DNA from 2 places in the Paenibacillus sp. 4624 genome. Region 2 is predicted to be linked to the other one. Evidence: riboswitches for the same ligand, from Rfam matches in the RefSeq annotation. Region 2 holds a riboswitch; the other holds the start of a gene.
The links. Region 2 has a riboswitch for glycine ahead of sdaAB (L-serine ammonia-lyase, iron-sulfur-dependent subunit beta). Riboswitches for the same ligand answer to the same signal wherever they lie in the genome.
Positions count from the first base shown of each region.

Region 1: it holds a riboswitch for glycine, as region 2 does, so the genes downstream of both, gcvT (glycine cleavage system aminomethyltransferase GcvT) here and sdaAB (L-serine ammonia-lyase, iron-sulfur-dependent subunit beta) in region 2, are expected to answer to the same signal.

Region 1 covers NZ_JBNDJR010000001.1:93,734-105,890, forward strand. Annotated here, with positions in the region: gene gcvPA (aminomethyl-transferring glycine dehydrogenase subunit GcvPA) at 1-672, opposite strand, end outside; gene gcvT (glycine cleavage system aminomethyltransferase GcvT) at 669-1,811, opposite strand; glycine riboswitch at 2,043-2,144, opposite strand; glycine riboswitch at 2,148-2,270, opposite strand; gene gcvH (glycine cleavage system protein GcvH) at 2,617-3,009, shown strand; gene ABIE27_RS00485 (PTS mannitol transporter subunit IICB) at 3,452-4,915, shown strand; gene ABIE27_RS00490 (BglG family transcription antiterminator) at 4,982-7,090, shown strand; gene ABIE27_RS00495 (PTS sugar transporter subunit IIA) at 7,092-7,526, shown strand; gene ABIE27_RS00500 (mannitol-1-phosphate 5-dehydrogenase) at 7,523-8,668, shown strand; gene ABIE27_RS00505 (cysteine-rich CWC family protein) at 8,960-9,190, opposite strand; gene ABIE27_RS00510 (endonuclease MutS2) at 9,374-11,395, opposite strand; gene ABIE27_RS00515 (helix-turn-helix domain-containing protein) at 11,943-12,157, shown strand, end outside.
Region 2 covers NZ_JBNDJR010000014.1:130,005-142,161, reverse strand. Annotated here, with positions in the region: partial or broken gene ABIE27_RS26745 (collagen-like triple helix repeat-containing protein) at 1-710, shown strand, start outside; glycine riboswitch at 842-968, shown strand; glycine riboswitch at 973-1,108, shown strand; gene sdaAB (L-serine ammonia-lyase, iron-sulfur-dependent subunit beta) at 1,222-1,911, shown strand; gene sdaAA (L-serine ammonia-lyase, iron-sulfur-dependent, subunit alpha) at 1,901-2,836, shown strand; gene ABIE27_RS26730 (alpha-glycosidase) at 3,079-4,833, opposite strand; gene ABIE27_RS26725 (response regulator transcription factor) at 5,196-5,879, shown strand; gene ABIE27_RS26720 (HAMP domain-containing sensor histidine kinase) at 5,876-7,462, shown strand; gene ABIE27_RS26715 (ABC transporter ATP-binding protein) at 7,560-8,474, shown strand; gene ABIE27_RS26710 (ABC transporter permease) at 8,471-9,187, shown strand; gene ABIE27_RS26705 (ABC transporter permease) at 9,189-9,923, shown strand; gene ABIE27_RS26700 (PAS domain-containing hybrid sensor histidine kinase/response regulator) at 10,226-12,157, shown strand, end outside.

The DNA.
Region 1 (12,157 bases), on a different contig from region 2:
TACATTTTCCACGGCACCAAAGAAGTTCGGGCTTTGAATCATAACCGCCGCAGTATCGTCCGAAATGGCTGCTTGCAGCGCATCCCAATCGGTAACCCCATCTTTATAACCAATCTCTACAATCTCCAGACTCAGGCCATGTGCGTACGCCTGCAATACTTGACGGGCTTCAGGGTGAACGGTGCGAGATACGATAAGCTGTTTGCGACGGGTAGCTGCGGCGGCAAGATTGCCTGCTTCCGCAAAAGCTGTCGCACCGTCATACATACTCGCATTGGCTACCGCCATACCTGTCAACTCGCAAATATACGACTGAAATTCGAAGATGGCTTGTAATTCTCCTTGGCTGATCTCAGGCTGATAAGGGGTGTAAGCCGTATAAAACTCCGAACGGGAAATGACATGGTTGATGACAGAAGGGATGTGATGGTCATAGATGCCTGCGCCAAGGAAACTGGCATGTGTCTCAAAGTTGGCATTGGAGCCAGCTTGTTTCGACATATGGCGTGTTAATGCGTATTCGTCCAGCTTGGAGGAGACAGGCAACTCGCCCTGATAACGAATCTCCTTCGGGATATCTTTGAATAAATCTTCAAGCGTATCCACGCCGATCGTGGCCAGCATTGCGCTCTGGTCTTGTTCTGTCATGGGGATGTAGCGGTGCTTGCTCATGCTTGCTCAGCTCCTTGGATAGGTGTCTTTAACGTACGTGTCCGTTTATGAAAAGGAGTCTTGACGACCTCGGCTTTTAGCTTTTTCCCACGAATCTCAATCTCCAGTGGTGTACCCAGTGCAGTATACTTGCTGTCAATCAAGGCAAGCCCCAGATTACGTTTCAAGGTCGGCGACTGTGTACCGGTTGTCACTTCACCGATCTGAACGCCGTCCGCATAGATCGGGTAATGTGGCCGCGGAATGCCGCGCTCCAGCACTTCGATGCCGATCAGCTTGCGGGCAGGGCCGTCATTTTTTTGTTGCAACAAAGCTTGATGTCCGATAAAAGGTCCGGTATTTAATTTCACAAACATGCCAAGTCCTGCCTCCAGCGGAGAGATGGTTGGTGACAGCTCCTGACCGTACAAAGGCAGCTTCGCTTCGAATCGCAGTGTATCACGCGCACCGAGTCCTGCTGGAACGAGGCCTACATCAGCACCGGCTTCCATCAGCCCGTTCCATACGAGAGCCGCCTGATCTGCTGCAACATACAGTTCAAAGCCATCTTCACCTGTATATCCGGTGCGCGACAGTAGCAGCTTTACTCCGCATACCTCGGCATGCTGTACGAAGCGGAAAGGTTCAATAGCGCCCGCATCCACGTTCGTATCTATAACCTTAGCCAAAATATCAACCGACAGGGGGCCTTGTAGCGCAAGCAGTGCCGTTTGCTCGGAATCATTGGTCATGTTCACGCCCGGTATAATGTGCTCCTGCAACCAAGCCCAATCCTTGTCGATATTAGAGGCATTAACGACCAGCATGTATTGTTGCTCCGCCAGCTTGTAGATCAGCAGATCATCAACTACACCGCCATCGGGATAACACATCAGCGTGTATTGTGCCTGACCTGGTACAATTGCGGTCACGTCGTTGGTCATCATGTGTTGTAAAAAGGCTTCCGCCTGTTCACCCGTTACAGTGAATTCACCCATATGGGATACATCAAACAGCCCGGCGCGCTCGCGCACGGCTTCATGTTCCTTTTGAATCCCACTAAACTGCACGGGCAACTCCCAACCGCCAAAATCAATGCAACGTACACCTTCATATTGCGCATATAGGGGAAAGAGTGGTGTTCTTAACAAATCAGACATCGGATCACCTCATCATAGACCGTTAGTAGGCCAAGTATAGAAACATGGATCTGTGAGCCAAGTAATTAATGCTTAAATCATTTTAGTCATCAAGAGTCAATAGCCAACCATTTTACATTTTTTCATTTGTTATGTTCAGTACGATTCTAGAACCTGCAATTCATTTTTTGGGAAAAAGGAAAAGGACAGGCCAAAGAACCGGCATGCCAAGTAGCACGCTGTATTCTTAGGCTCTGTCCCTTGTACCTGAGAGTTACCCCGCCGTTTATTCAGACAGGTTTCCCCTTGGGTGATCATAACGTCCCGAAGTGGACGATTAGATGCTCTCCAGAGTTGCGTCCTGTAAAAGTCCTTTTGCCTGAGAGATTCACCCCCGCTTGTCGGTGGTTTACTCCTTCGGCGCCGCCCCATGCACATCCCCAAACCGGGTGTGCGGGCAATCTCTCCCTTTACATTCATCCGCGGTTCATACGTAGTCCAATTAACTTCAGTTGCTCTTCTCATTAAAACGTGAATCCACTCCTGATGTCAAGAACGATATCATTGAAATTGTGTGAAATACGAATATTTAATACTGATTATTCATTAATGTTCGTTTATTTTAAAAGAGTGCGCTTACTATTCTAATATTCACCATTATATGCAGAAAGAGTAGTGTGAGGTTACACACGTTGAGATCTCGAAATTGAAATAAACTGTGAGCTAACTTGACATTTGAATCTGAAATATCATACGCTATTGTTTGGGAAAAAGGTGAAGGTCAAAGAACGCATGCACTCATTAATGAAAAGCGAGGCGGATATCGATGAGCGAATTGAGAAATGATTTCCTGTACAGTAAAGAGCACGAATGGGTGCAAACCGTAGGGGAGGATACCGTACGTATTGGCATTACCGAGTTCGCACAGCATCAGCTGGGTGACATTGTGTTTGTAGAATTGCCTGATCTTGAAGCCAGTGTAAAAGCAGAAGACAGCATCGGTACGATTGAATCCGTCAAAACGGTGTCTGATCTGTTCTCACCCGTCAGCGGCACCATTGTTGCAGTGAATGAAGCTTTGCAGGACTCGCCAGAACTGGTGAATAGCTCTCCTTATGAAGAAGGCTGGATGATCGAAATCCGTGTCGATGGTGATGTAACAGCTGCATTATCCACATTGCTGAATGCGGATGCATATCTTAAACATACCGAAGAGTAGGAAAGAATGGATCGTTTAGTTGATTTGTACTTATTGACATATGTGTAATCCCACTTGAATATAAAAATCTTGTTCTTTAAACCTGCGTGAGCTATGGAGCTTGTGCAGGTTTTTTGCTGTTTTTTTGCGCATAATGGAGGGGGTTAAGTAGGAGTGACATAAAATCATGAATAAAAAAAATTCAAAAGGACCAAGCTATTCTATTGCTCTGCATATTGTATATGAACAAAGTCATAGGCAAGAAAAACCTTGTGTATCAACGGATTGAGCATATATTCCTGATTAAAAGCGATTACATAATCCAATGTTGTCATCATTGTTCATGACGAAAGTACGCTTTCATTTGATTGAAGAGGAAGGGTTTCTCGCTTAGGATTACAGCAGGGGATCGATGATACCCCTTTCATACGAAATAATGACTTGATTCAAGGAGGATAAACCAATGAGTAATTTGGATCAAACATCCAATTCCAAAGGTGGGTTACGTGTTGGTGTGCAACGCTTCGGACGATTCCTGAGCGGTATGGTCATGCCTAATATGGGGGCATTTATTGCTTGGGGATTAATTACAGCGATGTTTATCAAAACAGGATGGTTTCCGAATGCGACAATAGAGCAGCTTGTAGGTCCGATGATTACTTATTTGCTGCCGCTGCTGATCGGTTATACCGGGGGTACGATGGTGCATGGCACACGTGGGGGTGTCGTCGGGGCGATTATGACCATCGGTGTCATTGTCGGAACGGATATTCCAATGTTCCTCGGAGCCATGATTGCGGGGCCTTTCGGTGCTTGGGTGATCAAGAAGTTTGATAAATCCATTGAGGGCAAGATCAGAGCCGGTTTTGAGATGCTGGTCAACAATTTCTCGGCAGGAATCATCGGTGGTATTTTGGGCATCTTTGCTTTGCTAGGTATCGGGCCGGCAGTTGAGGCCATCAGCAAAGTGTTGTCTGCCGGCGTACAGGGTTTGATGAACCTGGGATTGCTGCCACTTGTCAATCTGATTATTGAACCGGGTAAAGTACTGTTCCTGAACAATGCCATTAACCACGGGATTTTAACACCAATCGCAACAGATCAGGCAAGAGAACTAGGCAAATCCGTTCTTTACATGCTTGAGTCTAACCCGGGACCGGGACTGGGTATTTTGCTCGCTTACTGTTTCTTCGGACGTGGAGTAGCAAAATCTTCTGCACCTGGTGCGGTGGTCATTCATTTCTTCGGCGGGATTCATGAGATTTACTTCCCGTACATCCTGATGAGACCGATTCTGATTCTGGCAGCCATTGCAGGCGGTGTAGCGGGTACGTTAACGTTCATGCTAACTGGCGCAGGACTGGTTTCGGCACCATCACCAGGCAGTATCATTGCCTATTTCCTGTTGACACCTAAAGGCGGATATATCCCGATGCTTGCAGGGGTTATTGTGGCAGCGGTGGTTTCCTTCCTGATTGCCTCTCTACTACTCAAAACCGGTAAACAGAAGGAAGAAGATCTGGAAGCGGCCTCCAGCCGAATGAAAGATATGAAGAGCCAAGGCAATACAGCAAATGCAGCCATCACAGCGGATAACCAGGAAGCGAACAGAGCGGCAGATATCGCAAGTTCCGTTGCATCCAAGGCAAAAGCAGATGTGAAAAAGATTGTTTTCTCCTGCGATGCAGGTATGGGTTCCAGTGCAATGGGTGCTTCGATTCTGCGCAAAAAAATGAAAGCCGAAGGAATTGACGTTGCTGTAACTAACACGGCGATTAGTGAAATTCCGCAAGACGCAGACGTTGTGATTACGCAAAAAACACTAACGGATCGTGCACGTTCAGTAGCACCTAATGCAGAGCATATATCCATTGACAACTTCCTAAAAAGCCCGGAATACGACGCACTTGTTGAACGTTTGAAGTAAACGGGGGCAGACTGCGAACCATCTTCAAACAAGGGCAGCCGTTTTCCCAGAGCCGGAGGCTGAGATATGAGTATTACGAAAAGACAACGTGAAATCGTGGAATTCCTGTTGGAGCATCCCCATGAAGTCACGGCGGGTGAAATTGCCGTTGAAGTAAAAGTGAGTACACGTACCGTGCATCGTGAGCTGCTGATGATCGAGCAGTGGCTTGAACCACTCGGTATGCGCCTCGAAAAAAAGTCGGGAACCGGAATACGCATTGATTCCGGTTCAGATGACCTCAGTGCATTACGCCAGAAACTGGAGGGTAATGAATATGTAGAGTTTACGCCTGAAGAGCGTAAGCTCTTCATGCTTTGCATCCTGCTGGATGAAGCTGAGCCGGTCAAACTGCTCGCTCTCGCTTCGGATCTGAAAGTGACCGTTTCGACGGTCACCAACGATCTGGATGATCTGGAATCACGCATTCGGCAGGCGGGTCTGAAGCTTGTTCGAAGGCGAGGCTATGGTGTGAAAATTACCGGAAGTGAAGCGATTCATCGCAGAGCCATTGCAGCGCTTGCTTTGGAAGTACTGGATGAGTCGGATCTCTTTGGCAGACAGCCTGAGCAAGGGGGCTCCATCGTTAATCAAAAGTTGCTCAGTATGATCGGTCATAGCGACGTACTTACCATTGAAAATGCATTATGGCAACCGGATATCGAATGGCTTGAAAAAATACCTGAACGGCAGTACATGAAACTGCTCATTCAGTTATCGGCAGCTGTGGTTCGGATACGTAAAGGTTTTAATATAGAACGTTCTTCCTCAGGGATAAGAACGATTGCAGGCACTGGAACCGTGGCGGAGCAACATGAAGAGAGAGTGCCAGTTTTCATGGCTTCGCGCCTTTGCAGTGTTCTATCCTCACAGCTTGGAGTCGGCTTCCCGGATGAAGAGCAAGCTTATTTTCACCAATTGCTTACGGAGACAGAGCAACAGATTCATTCTTCACGCCTGCTCCCGATCGATGATCTGATTCTGATGGACAGAGTGCATTCGCTTACGGACCAGATGCAGGAAAGAACAGGTTATGACTTTCATGAAGACCGCTTGCTGCGCGAAGGATTAATTGGACATATGGTGCCGGTTATGGAGCGACTTGAGGGGCATCAGATGATACGTAATCCACTGCTACAGCAGATTCGCAAGGATTATGACACCCTTTTCGAACAAGTGAAAAAGTCCGTGTTACAGGCATGGCCCGGGGCAGAAGTTCCGGATGAGGAGATCGGTTTTCTTGTCATGCACTTTGGTGCATCCATAGAACGATTGCGGGCGTTAAAGCAAGATATTCGAGCCATCGTTGTATGTAACAGTGGCATTGGCTCCTCGCGCATGCTATCCAGTCGTTTATCCAAGGAGTTTCCAGAGATTCAGATTATAGACAGCGTCTCTTGGTACGAAGCCGCGCGAATGCCAACCGAAGAATATGATCTGGTGTTGTCTACGGTCGATTTGCCAATGGAGGAAGATCAGTATTACAAGGTCAGTCCGCTATTGACAGCGGAGGAAAGTGAAAGTCTACGGCATTTTATCAAAACCACAACGTTACAGCGGCAGCATCGCAAATCCCGCGACATGGGCAATGAGACAACCACTCGTAGAATCTCCGATGCGGACGGAATGGAAGCAACGCTGCTTGAAATTGTACGGATTATCGGTAAGTTCCAGGTACATGCGATGGATAACACTCATCTTGATTTTGCTCAAAGTGTGCTTGAGATGTGTAAGGTTGCACATCGCTCAGGCATATTGAAAGACCCGGGCGAGGTTGCCAAGTTACTTGAGGTTCGTGAATCGATGGGGAGTCAAAAGATTCCGGGGACTCAGCTCGCTCTTTTCCATACACGGAGCGAGAGTATCTACAAGCCGTCCATCAGTCTTTTTCAACTTGAGGAACCTCTGCTTCGAACAGTGGAGGATCCGGAAGGTGTCAGTCATGTATTGCTGATGCTGGGGCCAAAGGAGTTGTCCAAGGAAAGTCTGGAGGTACTCAGCGAGATTAGTGCACTGCTTCTGCAAGAAGAGATGATTACACTGCTGGGCAAAGGAAACAGGGATGAAATCATCCATTACCTGTCCCGTGAATTGGTTGGATTCTATCGTAGTAAAAATGAAATCGGAGGTATATAACATGAGTATGTTAACACAAGACAAAGTCATCATGAACGCTACGGCTCAGGATAAATATGAAGCGATTCGTATGGCAGGACAGATTTTGAAGGATGCAGGCCATATTACTGCGGATTACATTGACAAAATGATTGAACGTGAAGAGATTGTATCCACTTACGTCGGCAATGGGCTGGCTATTCCGCATGGTACAAAAGAGTCCAAAGCGTTCATTCTCTCCACCGGAATCTCGGTGATTCAGTTCCCGCAAGGGGTCGATTTTGGAGAGGAAAAAGCTTATATGGTCATTGGCATCGCGGCACAGGGCGGCGAACATATGGAGATTTTAACGAGCATTGCGGTGATCTGTGCCGAGGAAGAAAATATGGAAGCACTGCGCTATGCGAAAACCGCTGAGGAAGTAATCACCATTCTAGAAAGTGAAATGGAGCTATGAAGGCCCTCCACTTTGGCGCAGGTAACATCGGACGCGGATTTATTGGCTTGATTCTGTCCCGTGCCGGATATGAAGTGACGTTCTCGGATGTAAATCAGGAATTGGTGAATGCTCTTCGGGAGCGTGGGGAGTACACCGTAGAACTTGCCAATGAAAGCAAAGATCAAGAGACCGTAACCGGAGTAACAGCGATTGATGGGCGAGAGTTGCAGACGGTTGCTAAGGCCGTGGCGGATGCTGATCTGGTTACAACCGCAGTTGGTGTAGGTGTGCTAAAGCATATTGCACCCGGAATCGCAGAAGGTCTGGAGCAGAGAAGACGTGCAGGTTCTGTGCAAAAGCCGCTTCATATTATTGCTTGTGAAAATGCAATCGGCGGAAGCGCGCAGCTGAAAGAGCATGTATATGCTCTGCTGGACGAGAAGGCTCGTGCATTTGCTGATGAATATGTTTACTTTCCGAATTCAGCCGTAGACCGAATTGTACCCATCCAGAATCATGAAGACCTGTTGCATGTTCAGGTAGAGCCTTTTTACGAGTGGGTTATAGATCGCTCGCAGATGGCACCTGCTTTCCAACCAATGGATGGTGTCGTTTATGTGGATGATCTGGAACCGTACATTGAGCGGAAGCTGTTTACCGTCAATACGGGACACTGCGTAGCCGCATACATCGGCTATGTGCACGGATATGATACCATTCAGAAGGCCATTGCCGATGAAAAGGTGAAATCCGTTGTATACGGGGCATTGCAGGAAACGGGTCAGGTGCTGGTAAAACGCTTTGGCTTCAACCCGGAAGAGCATGAGCAGTATATTGTAAAAATTCTGGGGCGGTTTGTTAATTCTTATCTGACCGACGAGGTAACCCGTGTGGGGCGCTCGCCCCTGCGCAAGCTCTCCCCGAATGATCGTCTCGTTCGCCCGGCGCTTCTGGCGCGTGAAGACGACATGCCGGTGACACATCTCGCCATGGGCATGGCGGCGGCCTGCAAGTTTGATGTGCCTGATGATCCTGAAGCGGTCGAGCTGCAAAGCATGATCCGTGAAAAAGGCGTCGCAGCTGCACTATCACACTATACTGGTATGGATGAGAACCATCCGGTACTGGTGGAAGCAGTCAAGCAGTACAATCAGATGTAATCGGTTTGTATAACAGTAATCGAATTCTGGCAAAGTGTATTGAAAGCTCAGCGTGGATCCACTAAGGCTGGGACGTTAGTAAGTTTATCTATCTGTTTATACAGAAATATAGATGAAAATATAGATGCCAAATCGTAATAACGAACTTAAGTCCGAATATAAAGAAACCATCCCTTCAAATTCATGATGCAGTTCCATTTGAGAGGGAATGGTTTCTTTTATTTTTCGATCCAGTTAACAATCGGCTCTTCATATCGCTTTAGCGAATAAGAGCTGGTTATAGCAAAAGAGTTACTCATGCTCACGTACATCATTCTTCAAACATCGTTGACAAATGCATGATTTGCCGCGTTGCTCGGCTGGAATGCGTTCAAACACACCTTCGGGGAAGGAAACATGGCCGCACCAACATTCCGAATGTGGTTTACCTTCAGCATAGGCACAAGCATTTCTTTCCCCGCAAAGTGGACATATCAGCGCATTGAGCGTTTGGCTAGGAGTGCTGTCTTGTTGATCAGACACTGCTTATCTCCCCCCTTTTTCATGGTTTTGCAATCAGGGCAGTGACCTTTTGTTGATTTTAGTATAACAAATACATTAGTTATGCACCCGCCTTTTATAATAATGACTTACTCCATCTGCACCGTAAGTAATTCGTATGAGTGTAACGTATACGCGGTTTGTTTTTCGTTGTAGGGCGAGCCTTCATTCTTCCGGTGGCAGCTCAATTTGTAATCCCTCGACATGTTTGCGTCCCATAAGTTTGCGTTTTTTACGGTTTTCTTTGCTTTCCAGCACAATGTCGAGATCATAATTGTCTGGATACAACTCATCAGCAGAAATGTGCAGACGCAGGCGTTTCTTATGAATTTTTAGTTTGCGTCCTCGAATCATGACTCCGATCTGTCCGTGGTTATCCTCTTCTTCACTTACTATGCCTGCCTGATCCAGATAGGCTGCATAGACACGGTCCCCTTTACGAAAAGCACGTATTGGTGCCGGTGCCGGATCGGAGACGGGAGACCTATCGTTTGAAGAGATAGTCTCACTTGGGACGGACTTATGTGCATCATGTTCTATAGATCCATTGTGTTCCATAGAGACAGGCACGGTAGTGTGAAGTTCACCATCTGTTTGTGATTGCGGTTCTTCTGCAACATCTTGCATCTTGTTCTTCGTGAGAGCTTCACCCACAACAGATTTGGAACGATCGATGATATGCTCGGGCATGCCCAGCTTCAGCGCAATGGAATATGCATAACTTTCACCGGCTTCTCCGATCCGAAGTCGATACAGAGGTTGGAGAGATACGGTGTCAAACTCCATGCGTGCATTTTCAAATCCAGATGTGGCTGAGGCAAAATGTTTAATTTCCCCAAAATGTGTTGTAGCCACCACGGTTGCTCCCCGGTGATGCAATTCCTCCAGCATGGCAATGGAAAGTCCTACGCCCTCTCCAGGATCTGTGCCTGACGCCATCTCGTCAATCAGTACAAGCGTGGAAGGATTCGCCTGCTTCAGAATAGTAATCATATTCCGAATATGTGCTGAGAACGTGCTGAGTGCCTGTTCAAGACTCTGACCATCGCCGATATCCACTGCGATCTGTTCGTATACAGCCATTTCACCTCTCTCATCCACAGGAACAAGCAGTCCAGATTGCATCATGAGAGTGAGCAGCCCCAATGTTTTGAGTGCAACGGTTTTGCCGCCTGTATTCGGGCCAGTAATGATAAGGGACGAGTATGTGTATCCGATGGAAAAATCAAGCGGGACCATGGACGGCCCCATCAAGGGATGCCTCGCTCGTTGCAGTTTAACTTTACCGTTGCTATTAACGCGTACGGATCGCCCATCTATAGCCGATGCATATTTTGCTTTGGCGAACAGGAAGTCCAAAACACCAACGGTTTCTGTATTTAAGGCAATTTCTCGGCTGTACGATTCGGCCAGAGAAGTCAAGTCTCCGAGGATTTTCATCTCTTCCCGAGATTCCTCGGCTTGCAGTGAAGAGAGTTCCATCTGCAGTCCTGACAGCTCGGCTGGTTCGATATACACGGTTTGGCCGCTACCCGATTCGTCGAGCACGCTGCCTTTAACCTGTTTGCGGAACTCTTTTTTGATTGGCAGTACGGTTTTTCCATTACGCTGGCTCACGACCTGCTCCTGCATGATCGAACGGTGTTTGCTAACCAGTGAATCCAGCTTGCGCTTCATGCGTTCCTCATTTACGTTGATTTTCTTGCGAATTCTTACGAGTTCCTTGCTCGCTTGATCCTGAATTCGACCGCTGTGGATACAGCGTTCGATCTCACTTCGTAAGGATTCCATAAGCATCATAGAGGAGGCATAACGACTTACGATGGGAGCGATGCCGGATTTACTCTCCATATACTTCATTAGTTGTGTGCAGCTGTGTAGAAATTGCGCGAGATGACTGAAATCACGTTCACTGAACAGATATCCCGTGCCAAGCAGATTGATAATGGTCTCCATTCCCTCCAGCGAAGGGATGGGTACGCTCGCTCCAAAACGGACAAGAGCTGTGGCCTCCGCAGTTTCGTCCAAGCGCATCTGAATCAGATGGACATCAGTCATCGGTTTGAGTTCCTTGGCATAACGTTTGCCCAGATAGGAAAGGGCACAGTCTGCAATATTTTTTTGAATATGATGGAAGCCAAGAGTGGTTAGGGTTTGCTCGTTTGAACTCTTGATATTTGCTGTCATGCTAGCGTCATTATTGTTGATATTAATATTCACGTCTAAATCTCTCCTTCATGTAAAATGTTTTTGTGTGCCTATATTCAAAAAATATTCCTCATGGAAAACACAAAAAGGGCGGAGAATGAACAAACGTCATTCTCCGCCCTGAACGTATGGGAAAGCAAAGTCCGTATAAGGTCTAACCAAAAAATCCGCGCTGAACACAGCGCGGAAATAGACCCGGACATAGGCAATCCCGGAGGCGATGTTTGATTTCCGCTGTTCTTAACTAAGTACAGGGTTCTGACGCATCATGAAACACACGTATGCCTTGACGGCAAAAGTGTCATGAAAAGCCAAACTCCTGAATATGAAACTTGATTAGTTAAGAACGCTCACCGACATCAAAATCTCTCCTTCGACCTGAGGAATATACAAGTAATATAAACTGGAAAACACTTCAAGTCAACAATTCTGAATAAAAGATGTGGACTTGATTATGAATGGGTTTTAAAATAACAATAGTAATTTAAACCAATGTAAGCGATTTTATAAAAGGGAGATGCTCTTCTTGCCTAAATATCTACTGCGTCTGCTCTGCTTTACGATGATTCTTGGGGCTTTGCCGGTCATAGTGATTGGTTCCGTCTCGTATACGATTGCTTCGCGTGATATCGAACAGAAAGTGCGCGAGAGCAATCTTCAGATACTACATCAGACTCAGATGCGAGTGGAACAAGTATTACGCAGTTTACAACTGTCCTCAATCCAGTACGTCAATTCACC
Region 2 (12,157 bases):
CGGGAACGACAGGCGTGACAGGCGTGACCGGATTAACTGGTGAAACAGGAGCAACCGGTGTGACTGGAGCAACCGGTGTGACTGGAGCTACAGGACTGACGGGAACAACAGGTGTAACGGGGGCGACCGGAGCCACTGGTGGCACAGGAGCGACAGGTATAACCGGAGTCACGGGAGTGACGGGAACAACAGGTGTGACGGGGGCGACCGGAGCCACTGGTGGCACAGGAGCGACAGGTATAACCGGAGCAACAGGAGCAACGGGAGTCACAGGTGCTACGGGTGCAACAGGATCTACAGCGGCTTCTGCGCCAGCGAGCTCCTCTTTGTTTGCTGACAGTCAGACATCATCATTAGCTCTTTCGTTAGTGGCTGAAACGACAATTCAGACACTCAATGTACCTGTCGTGACAGGCCAGAGAGTGAAAATTGATAACAGTACACAAATTTCAATAGTTGTGGGGTCCAACTGGAGTATTGCATATAATATTAACCTCAGAGTGAACGGAGTGTTGATTAACCAACTGTTGCTCTCCAGAACGGGGAATGCTGCGGGAACGTTAAATTTCCTTTCTTCCAACACTTATGTAGATACAGCGACTTCTACAACAACCAACGTTTATACTATAAGCATTTCGTTTGTTACAACTACAAGTGTCACAAGTGCTTCAGCACAAGTGAGAAATATCAATGCCATTGCATTCAGTTAAAATGAGCGTCCGTTTTATGATACGGGTCACCTTTGTTGACATATCCGATACTGTACATTACTCTAATCTTATACATGGTTCGTAAATTCAGCGTTCAATACTTCACTAGAATTAAATGATATAACAGCGAATGATAACGAGCGGGAGAGACTTGAACGTGCCAGGCATTATTGGCGTGATGTTCAGGCACCGAAGGAGCAAGCTCCTGCGCACCCGGCGCAGTGGTCAATCTCTCAGGTAAATGTACCGTCGTTGGACGCAGCTCTGGAGAGTGCGCAACATGCGCCACCCAAGGGGTATATGATTCTTAGCTTGGAGAACCGTCTTGTACTGAAACGCACTTGACCTCGTTCTCCCGATTGCTGTGATCATGAAACTCTCAGGTATCAAGGACAGAGGGAGGGCTAACGGCCTTCTTCTGTCCTTTTTTAATGTCATCATTCAGTAAATCAGGAACATTGTGGTGGGTCTTGTCCAGATGTTGATGACAAAACCAATTGGAGGGTTAAAAGTGCGATTTAAAGATGTTTTTTCAATTATTGGCCCGTCGATGACGGGACCGTCAAGTTCACATACAGCGGGTGCTGCAAGGCTGGGCCGGATTGCACGTCAATGGCTGGGATGCACACCGGATCGTGCGCGGCTCACGTTATACGGTTCATTTGCGGATACCTATCAAGGGCACGGGACGGATCTGGCGCTCATTGGCGGTTTGCTCGATTATGTCACGGATGATCCGCGCATCCCTGATGCAGAGCAATATGCGGCCGAAGCGGGCATGGAGGTTGAATTTTACACCAGCGGTCTGCCAGCGCCTCATCCAAATACAGTGAAGATTGAATTATGGCACGGAGAACGGGAATGCTCATTAGTAGGTGCTTCCATCGGCGGCGGCAGTGTGTCTGTACATGCGTTAAATGATTTTCGCGTACAGATCAGTGGAGAGTTTCCAACACTTGTGTTGCGTCATGCTGATAAAGCAGGTGTGCTGGCATCCGTGACCTCCGCCATTAGCTCATCCGGAGTGAATATCGGCTATATGCAAGTGGATCGAAAGGCTCGTGATGGTGAGGCACTAACAGCAATGGAGATGGATGCACCACCGAGTGAAGACACGTTGAACAAGTTGCGTTCTTTGGATCATATGCTGGACATTCGTGTGATTGATCTGAAGAGAGGGGGTGATTCGGATGCGGTTTAAACATCTACATGAATTGAACACCATCTGCACTGCGGAGTCCAAAACAATTGCACAGTTGATGATTGAAGAGCAGGTACAGGAGACCAATACACCCGAAACAGACGTGGTAAAGCAGATGTCGGAGTACTATCAGGTGATGAAAGAAGCGGTACGCAAAGGACTTACAGAAGATACCACCTCACGTAGCGGACTGACGGGTGGGGATGGGAAGAAGATGGCCGAATATATTCGCCAAGGTGAAACATGCTCTGGCGATGCTTCAGCCCTTGCCATGGCCTATGCGTTATGTGTATCGGAAGTGAATGCCTCTATGGGACGGATCGTGGCTACGCCAACAGCGGGCTCCTGTGGCATCATTCCTGGTGTATTTATCAGCTCCCAAGAACGATTTGGCTGGACGGATGAACATCTGGTGAATGGATTGTTTTGCGCCGGAGCTATCGGTTACGTAATTGCCAACAATTCATTTATCTCTGGGGCTGAGGGCGGTTGTCAGGCGGAGGTAGGTTCGGCGATCGGCATGGCTGCCGGCGCGATGGTAGAGCTTCGCGGAGGAACACCAGAGCAGGTGGTGCATGCTGTAGGATTGGCTTTGAAAAATACACTAGGCCTCATCTGTGATCCGGTTGCTGGCCTTGTAGAGATTCCATGCATCGTTCGCAATGGACTCGGTGCCGTTACTGCACTGGCTGCCGCAGATATGGCACTTGCTGGTGTACGCAGTGCCATTCCGTCTGACGAAGTCATCGACGTTATGTTGGAGGTAGGCAGTGCGATGCCAAGTCGTCACCGCGAGACAGCACAAGGTGGGCTCGCTCAGACACCTACAGGCCGCAAGATGATGGAGAAGCTGGCGAAACCCAAAGCCAAACGAGTGCCGGATGAGACATCCGAAACATCACAAACAGGCTCAGAGGCAGAATAGCAAGTCGGATCATATACAGGATAGGTCAGATAGCTCAGGAGCATACAACCAGGACCCGATCAACAAGTAGTAATAGAGCATGCTAAGTCGTTTTTCCATCATAACAAACAAGCGTCCGCGAACCTGGTTTGCTCAGGTTATGCGAGACGCTTGTTTGTTCAGTGTGCCTAAACCAGCCAGATAGCAATCAACCCATCATAATTGGAGAAGGCAGTTAGTTATGGTGAGTTTCAAAATTCCATCTACTTTATTTCTGTGCGAATCACGGCATATCCGTAAGCAGGCAGTTCAATCGCAAGCATACCGTCTTCCAGAGCGGTGCGATGGTTGCCCTCAAACAGTTCCGTCCAAGGCTGCTCCCCTGCGTCCAGTTCAACGATGGCCGTTTCCTCAGAACGGTTGAACAGAATGAGGATGCGTTCCTCGTCACTTTGCCGCTCCATCACAAGCTGGCTGCCGCCTTCCTGAGCTTGCAGGAAACGAATGGTTCCTGCTGCACGCAGTGCAGGATGAGCATGGCGCAGAGCAATCAACTTTTGATAAAAGTGAAGTAGCTCCCGATCCTGCTTCGCTTCGTCCCACTCCATGCATTTGCGGCATCCCGGATCATGTTCGCCGTCGAGCCCAATCTCGTCACCATAATAGATACATGGGGCTCCCATATAACTGAACTGGAACAAGGCAGCCAGCTTCATCTTGCGTTGATCGCCCTCACACAAGGTGAGCAGGCGCGGGGTGTCATGACTGTCGAGCAAGTTGAATGCCACCTCGCTCGCTTGAAGTGGGTAGCGGGATAGCTGGCGGCCAAGGGCACTCGCGAATTGTTCCGCGTGCATCTTATCTTCCACAAAGAAATGATTGACGGCAGCGGTGAACGGATAGTTCATGGCGGCATCGAACTGGTCACCTTGCAGCCAGGAAGAAGATTCATTCCATATCTCACCCAATATATAGGCATCCGGGTTGGCCGCTTTAACAACTCGTCTAAAATCTCTCCAGAAAGCATTATCCACTTCATCAGCCACATCAAGACGCCAGCCGTCCGTACCAACTTCCTTGATCCAATATTCGGCTACTTCGAGCAAGTAGGCCTTCACATCTGGATTCTCTGTATTCAATTTGGGCATATGAGGTTCAAAGCCAAATGTCTCATAAGTTGGAATGCCATCCTTCACGTCCAACGGGAATTCATGTACGTGAAACCAGTCCTTGTATTTGGACTGAGCACCATGCTTTTGTACGTCAACAAAAGGAGCAAACGTTTTACCAGAATGATTAAACACGGCATCCAGCAGCACACGAATACCACGTTCATGACACAACTTCACCAGACGCTTCACCGTGTCAGCATCACCGAAATGGCGGTCTACACGCAGATAGTCTTCGGTATCATATTTATGATTGGTTGTGGCTTCAAAAATTGGCGTGAAATAAATCGCATTAATGCCCAATTCACTGAGGTAATCGAGGTGGTCGATTACGCCCTGCAGGTCACCGCCAAAGAAATTAAAGGGTGTGGGTTCACCACCCCAAGGTTCAACCTCTTCGGGATTGATATCCGGGTTGCCATTGGCAAACCGCTCGGGGAAAATCTGATAAAACACAGCATCTTTCACCCACGCTGGGGGTGTGAATACAGCTCCGGCATGAAGATACGGGAATTGGAACATGCGGCCTGGATCATCCGGCTCCTCCTCTTGGAAATCCGTCTCGGTCATCCAGATGTGTTCTTTTCCACTTTTGAGCAAAAAAGCATACTTCAATCGATGATACGGAGGTTTCACTTCCCCCTCGTAGTAGTCAAACATAGAGTCTGACGTCAATTTGGTCAGAGGAACCATATCTCTTGTTTCCTCCCACGCGTATTTGTCTCCAGTCAGAGCATACACCTCGGTGAGATCATTCTTTTTGGCACGCAGACGCAGACGAATCGTATCCTGATCATAGGCATAGGCCCAGTTTCGTTTCGGTTGGTGAAAGATGGCTTCAAGCAGCATATGTAATTCCTCCTGTCCGATATGAATGAAGTAAGCAGAAACCAATTAATTTAATGTAGATTAAATATGCTAGTAGTACAGGTGGTATGTAGACATCATGCTCAATGGTATAGCTTCATATTACGTGACTGCAGATTGCGTTATAATAGGGTATGAACAGAGGGGACTGGCTCCAAACGAGTGACATGGAATGCACTGAAACCTAGACAACGAACATTGTAGCTTGTGCATTCGGGCTTGAATTTAATCTGGTGCGAAAGCTCGCCCATTCAAAATTAAAGGGCATAAAATTCATATAGATAAGTAATGCTGCCCAGGTATATCATTAACCCAATGAGGATGGAAAGGAAACGAGTACATAGATGAAAACCAAACTGTTATACATTGAGGACGATACGGAAATCGCAACATGGGTGAGAGAAGACTTGGAGGAGCGTGGATATGAGGTCGTTTGGCTTGGGAGTGGTGAAGGGGCCACCGAGGCAGTGGCAGACTGCGCCCTAGTCATCCTGGATGTCATGTTGCCAGGGTTGGACGGATTTACGGTAGGCCAGCGATTAAAAAAAGAATATCCTGCTGTGCCCATCGTCATGCTCTCGGCCAGAACATCCATTGATGACAAGTTGCATGGACTTGATTTTGCCGATGATTACGTGACCAAACCGTTTCATCCGGACGAGCTTGCAGCGCGAATTGAGGTTCAACTGCGGAAGGCAGGAGCGGTAGCTTCAAGTGAAGCGGTACTTAAACTGGATCATCTGTCGATCTATGAGCGGGATAACCGGATCGTCAATGAACAGACAGGGGAAGAGATTATTTTATCGGGTAAACAGTTCCACATCTTCGCTTATTTACTTCGGCATATGGGCATGATCCGCACCAAAGAACAGATCTATGAGGCGGTTTGGAACGAGTCTTATCTGGATGGGGACAAAACGTTGATGGTGCACATCCGGCATCTGCGCGAGAAGTTGGAACTTGATCCGGCCAATCCTGTCATTATTCAGACGGTACGCGGTGTTGGCTATCGCGTGAAGAAACCATGATGAAGTGGATTAGAGAACGGAAGTTAAGAAAGTCTGAACTGAACAGAGGCAGTAAAACAGAACAGCCTATCCGTCCCAAAATAAAGTTTGGGCGATCTCTGATGTCCAGATACATGCTTCTGATTTTGGCAGCGGTACTGTTTGTACCTGTTGTGGTGCCGCTGGTAGCAACGGCTTTTATTGTGGTCATCAATAACGTAAGCTCTAGTGAAGAAGCGCCTTACGGAAACGCTGACCAAATTACCGAACTGTGGGCCATGGAATCCAAAAAACTGGGCGGGGCTTCTGACCAAATCATAGATAAACGGATGAAAGAACTGCAGGAGAAATACCCTAAATCAGCTATGTATCGTGTAGATGCGGCAGGCAGAACGATGTTAGTGCTTGGTGGTGAAGAGGCGGAGGTACTAAAATCTAAGTCATTAAATCCTTCAGTCACCTCGGAAGGGGAGCCGGAGTCTTTAAATACAGATGTCATTCTGAAGTGGTCATTGGCAACTGGAGAAAAAGCAGAGACTCGAATCCCGGCAATATGGACACCAAATGATGCGGTTCAGTTTATGAAGCAAGCCTTCTATCGCGATCCTCTAACCGTGGTTTCTTTTATTGGCGGAGGAAATGTGAATAAGGGACAAGGGTTTATGGTGATTGAAGTCCCTCGTGAGCTCATTCAAAACCTCACCAATAACGGGCTATTAGAATTCATCTATTTTGGAGCAGTGATGCTGATTGTGTTTGTGATCTTTATTGTGATGTCCGTTCTGTTCTTTGCTAAAATTCGCAAACGACTGATTCACTTGCAATCTGCCATGGTTACCCCGAGCAAGGAGGGCATACCGCTTCCAGTGGACATTAACAGATCGGATGAAATTGGACATTTGGAGGAATCCTTTAACCAGATGGTATATCAGTTAACGGATAGCCTCCAGCGTGAGCGGGAAGAGGAGCAGCTTCGCAAACGGCTGGTGGCAGGTTTATCACATGACCTGAGAACACCGTTGACGGTAATTCGCGGACATATGCATGCACTGCATAAAGAAAACCTAAGTGAGCAAGGCGTGCGGGCACTGAGTCGGATGGAAGGCAAGATACAGGATCTTGGTGAACTGATCGACAATTTGCTCACGTATAATCTGCTGACTAGTGGAAGATACACTTTAAAACTGGAGCAGAAGGATGCACTGCGTATGATAAGAGAAGCTGCTGCTTCATGGTATCCGGTGTGGGAGAAGGAAGAGTTTGAGATCGATATCGATCTGCCTGAAACTCCGCTAATCTGGGATGTAGATGCGCAAGGGCTACGGCGTGTGCTGGATAATCTGTTCCAAAATGTAGTTCGTCATGCGGCGAGCGGAAAGTATATTCGCATTTTCACGGAGCAGATTCAGGGCCGAACTGCCGTAGTGATCGAGGATCGCGGGCCGGGGATTCAACCGGATTCGGGTACGAAGGGCACAGGACTTGGCTTGTCCATTGTCGATTTGCTGATTCGTGAGATGGGTTTGCGGAAGCGGGTAGATAGCTCGGATGCGGGTGTCCGCACCTATCTATACAGCGGCAAAGAGAATGATCGGGAAGTTTGAACGCAGGGAGAAGAGGTTTCTTTTTAAACTAAACTTAACCTTGGACGTACGCTTGCTTTAACCTTGGAGGGTTACGATAGTTCCGAGGTGATGATGAATGAGCGAAAATATTATTCAAACAGCGAATTTATGGAAAACATACAAGGACCGCGCGGCGGTTCGTGAACTTGATCTTCATATTAAAAAGGGAGATATCTACGGCTTCCTTGGTCCCAACGGTGCCGGCAAAACAACAACGATCCGCATGCTTCTTGGCTTGATCAAACCGACCAAAGGGGTCATCAGGGTCTTCGACAAAGATATTCGTAAGGACCGTATGGACATTTTGCGTCGCGTAGGTTCTTTGGTAGAGTACCCCTCGTATTATGGTCATCTGAATGCGGTAGAGAATCTTGAGGTGCTGCGTCGCATCATCAATGTACCCAAGTCAAGGATTGCGGAAGTGTTATCTATTGTTGATCTGACGAAAGATGCTAAACGAAATGTAAAAGGGTATTCCCTTGGCATGAAACAGCGTTTGGGTATTGCCAGCGCGCTGCTCGGTGAACCGGAATTGCTTATTCTGGATGAGCCAACGAACGGACTTGACCCAGCGGGGATTCAGGAGATTCGGGAACTCATCAAACGTATGCCGCTGGAGCATGGCATCACTGTTCTTGTATCCAGTCACTTGCTGAGTGAAGTCGAGCAGATGGCGAGCCGTGTCGGCATTATACGAGATGGCAAAATGGTGATGCAGGATACGATGGCAAGTCTGCATAGTCAGACAGGCAGCTCAATCAGGCTTACGGTGTCGGAACCGGAGGCAGCCATGAAGCTTGCTCGTGAGCAGGGGCAATTTGGTCAGAGGCAGGGTGCTGAGCTTACCTTCCCCTACATGGATAACAGCGCAGTTGCACTGCTGGTGCGTCGTTTAATTGAACAGGATCATGATGTATACCGGGTCGAAGAACAGAGACAGTCTTTGGAGGATCTCTTCATGCGTGTCATTGGCGAGGGGGCTTCGCTATGACAGGACGTGCATTGTCAGCCGACTGGCTTAAAATTCGTGGCAAAGGCATCTGGTTTCTGGTGTTTCTTGCCCCAATCGGGTTAACGGCCATGCAGGCTTTGAATTTCGGATTACGACTGGATTATCTGAAAGAGCAGTATGCCGATAATTTGTGGGGAGGTCTGCTGGGTAACGTAATTGTTTTTGTGCCACTCGCTTTAATGCTGGGTGCGACCATTCTGAGTTCGATGATAGCTGGAATAGAGCATGAGCAGGGGTCGTGGAAGCAACTTTTGGCGATGCCGATTAAAAGACCAGCCGTTTATCTTGCAAAGTTTCTGCTGGCTTGTGTGCTGCTAATGATATCATGTCTGTTGTTAACCGCGGGGGTTGTTGGACTGGGGCTTGTGCTTGGTTTCGATGCCAAAGATATACCGTGGGCACAGGCGCTGAAGCTGGGGCTTATGCCGCTTGCAGGCGCACTGCCTGTATTGTCCATTGAATTATGGTTTACGCTGGTATCCAAAAATCAGGCGCTACCGGTTACATTCGGCATTATTCTTGCCATCACCGGTATGTTTTCACTCAGCATCTCTCCACATTTTCCACTTGCTTGGGCACAAATGGCTTGGAGTGCGCCTAACGCGTACCTATACGCAGGAATGGGTGCAGGTTTAGCAATCATCATTCTGCTGACAGGTATGATACACTTCAGCCGGAAGGATGTGGCCTGATATGAATTTTGCAGCAACCTATTTTCGTATCTTATCTGCGGAACGTTTGAAAATGGCAAAATCGCCGATCTCGCTTTTGGTTCTGATCAGTCCGTTAATCGCACTGCTCATTGGTCTGCTGTCTTCCCCATCGGGTGACTGGAGAGCATTGATGTCAGCCATGGTGATGATTCATGGTATGCTTTTGTTACCGATGCTAACAGGTGTATTCACCTCATTTGTATGTCGTTTTGAACATGCAGGGGGCGGATGGAAACAACTCTTGGTTTTGCCACTTACACGTACAGGTGTGTATTTAGGCAAATTCACGATTGTGTTACTGCTCCTGGCTGGTACACAGTTGCTTCTATTCGGAAGTATCGTATTGACAGGGTTAATCCATGGCATGGCAACCCCGGTACCTTGGGGATTCCTTGTCAGCAAAATGCTGCTTGGACTTCTGGCATGTATCCCGCTGGCGGCATTACAGATGTTTGTGTCTCTGATCTGGAGCAGCTTCGCCGCGCCGCTTGCCTTGAATTTTGCGCTAACGATACCTAATATTTTGGTTGCAAACTCCGCAACGTATGGGCCATATTATCCATGGGCACAGCCGATGATTCTGATGCTTCCCATCGAGGGCACAGGGTTCGGTGCATTCAATGTTCCGCTCGGTACACTTTTGACCGTAGTTGGGGGGAGCGCCGCGTTGTTTATTGCGATTGGCATGATTTATTTTTCGAAGAAGGAAGTATAAAGCTTAAGTACGATGAGAATAACAAATGAACCTTCCTGAGGCTGCGCATCCAATGATTTGGTATGCAGACAGTCTCAGTTTTTTTATATTATGCGATAAAGATATAATTCCATCTTTTGCATGCCCAGTGATGTGAATTTTATCCTATTTGATAAGCAAAATGAGACGAGAATCTGGTAAAATAAAAAAAGCTGTTTCTAGTCAGTCGAACATGGTTATTCGAGGGTAAGCCTGTTACAGCCAGAAGTGGCGTATATGCAGTGTGAAAAGAAGATTTTGGCTGAGAAAAGAGGGGTAAGCCTTTGGAGCGTAATAAAACGGAAACCCTGAAACGAATTATTTCTGAGGGTAGCTCTTACCGATCATTGTTTTTTAACCACCCGGATGCCATCTATGTGATGGACGTTGAAGGGAATCATATGGATGCTAACCCTTCCTTTGAACGGTTATCCGGCTACAAAATTGGAGAGCTTGCAGGGGTGAGTCGGGATCGCATCAGCCCGCCTGAAAGTGAAAAGAGACGAGTACAATTCATTGAAGAAGTGCTGGCTGGACATTCAGTCAGTGAATCGATGGCGTTTTATCATAAAGATGGTACTGTGAAACATGCACAGGTGACCTATATACCAATAACAGAAGGTGATGAGGTCGTCGGCATCTACGGAATTGCCAAGGATGTCACGGACAAGGTTATCATCGAGCAGGAACTGCAGGAGACACAGGAGAAGTATCAGGTGCTGGCCGAGCATGCACAAGATCTGATTACAACCTGTGCCATAGATGGCGAACTCCTGTATGTGTCTCCATCTGTTCGTACACTGCTTGGTTATGAGCCGGAGGAAGTCACAGGAAAATCATTTAAATCTTACTGTTACCCGGGGGATTATCCTGACCCTTTGCCCATTTCGAATATTGGTAATGGGTGCAAGATGAGGGTGCTGCACAAGGATGGTCACTACATCTGGATGGAGACATTGGCGAAACCCGTGGCTGGCGAGCTTGGCAAGATAACGCAAATTGTCAGCATCAGCAGGGATATTACCCAGCAGATGGATGCTGACAGACGTCTCCGCGAGAGTCGTGAACGTTACAAGTCATTGTTTGAATATAATCCGGCTGCGGTATACTCCCTCGATCTGGAAGGGAACTATAGTGCAGTGAACAGTAATATGGTGCAGATGCTTGATATCCCGCGCAGCAAGCTGATCGGGCAGTCCTTTCTGTCGAATTTGGATAAAAGAGAAATGCACAAAGGTGAAGCCTGTTTTGAGCTTGTGAAGCAGGGGCAAGCCCAATACTATGAGTCTCGTGTTGTGAGTTCCAGTGGCCGAAAGATCGAAGTTTCAGTAACCAATGTGCCCATCATTGTAGATAACGAAATGGTGGGTGCTTACGGTATAGTATCGGATATTACGGAGCGCAAGGAATACACAGAGCGTATTCAGGAGCTGAGCAAGCAGCATGAGTTGATTCTCAATACCGTTACCGAAGGAATCTACGGCCTCGATGCGGATGGTATTACGATGTTCATGAATCCGGCGGCGGCATCCATGTTTGGTTATGAAGCACATGAATTCATTGGCAAAAGTTCACACCCGATTATCCATCACACCCGTGCAGACGGAAGTTATTTTCCAAAAGAAGAATGTCCGATTCATATGACGGTGCTCGATGGTCATGCGCGTTCAGTGACGGAGGATGTGTTCTGGCGAAAAGACGGGAGCAGTTTCCTCGTCCAATATCAGGTTACTCCGATTATTGATGAAGGTCAGATTCGTGGTGCGGTAGTTGTCTTTAATGACGTTACCGGTGAACGTGAAATTGTTCGCGCCAAGGAAACGGCTGAGCTGGCTGCACAGGCCAAGTCCGAATTTCTTTCGCTCGTCAGCCACGAAATCCGGACACCCATGAACGGCATTGTAGGAATGACCGAGCTATTGGTGGGTACAGACTTGTCAGAGGAGCAGAGGGAGTATGCTCAGATCATTCAAGAGAGCGGCGATGCACTGCTGAACATCCTGAATGATATTCTGGACTTCAGTAAGCTGGAGTCGGGTAAAATGGCCCTGGCCTACGAGCCGTTCTCGCTGCGCAAGATGCTGGAGCAGGTCGCGGAGCTGTTCAAGCCGCGGGCAGACGAGAAACATCTGGATATTCGTTTTCGTCTGAATCCGAATATCCCCGATTATATGGCAGGAGATTCCATGCGAATAAGGCAGATTCTAGTGAATCTT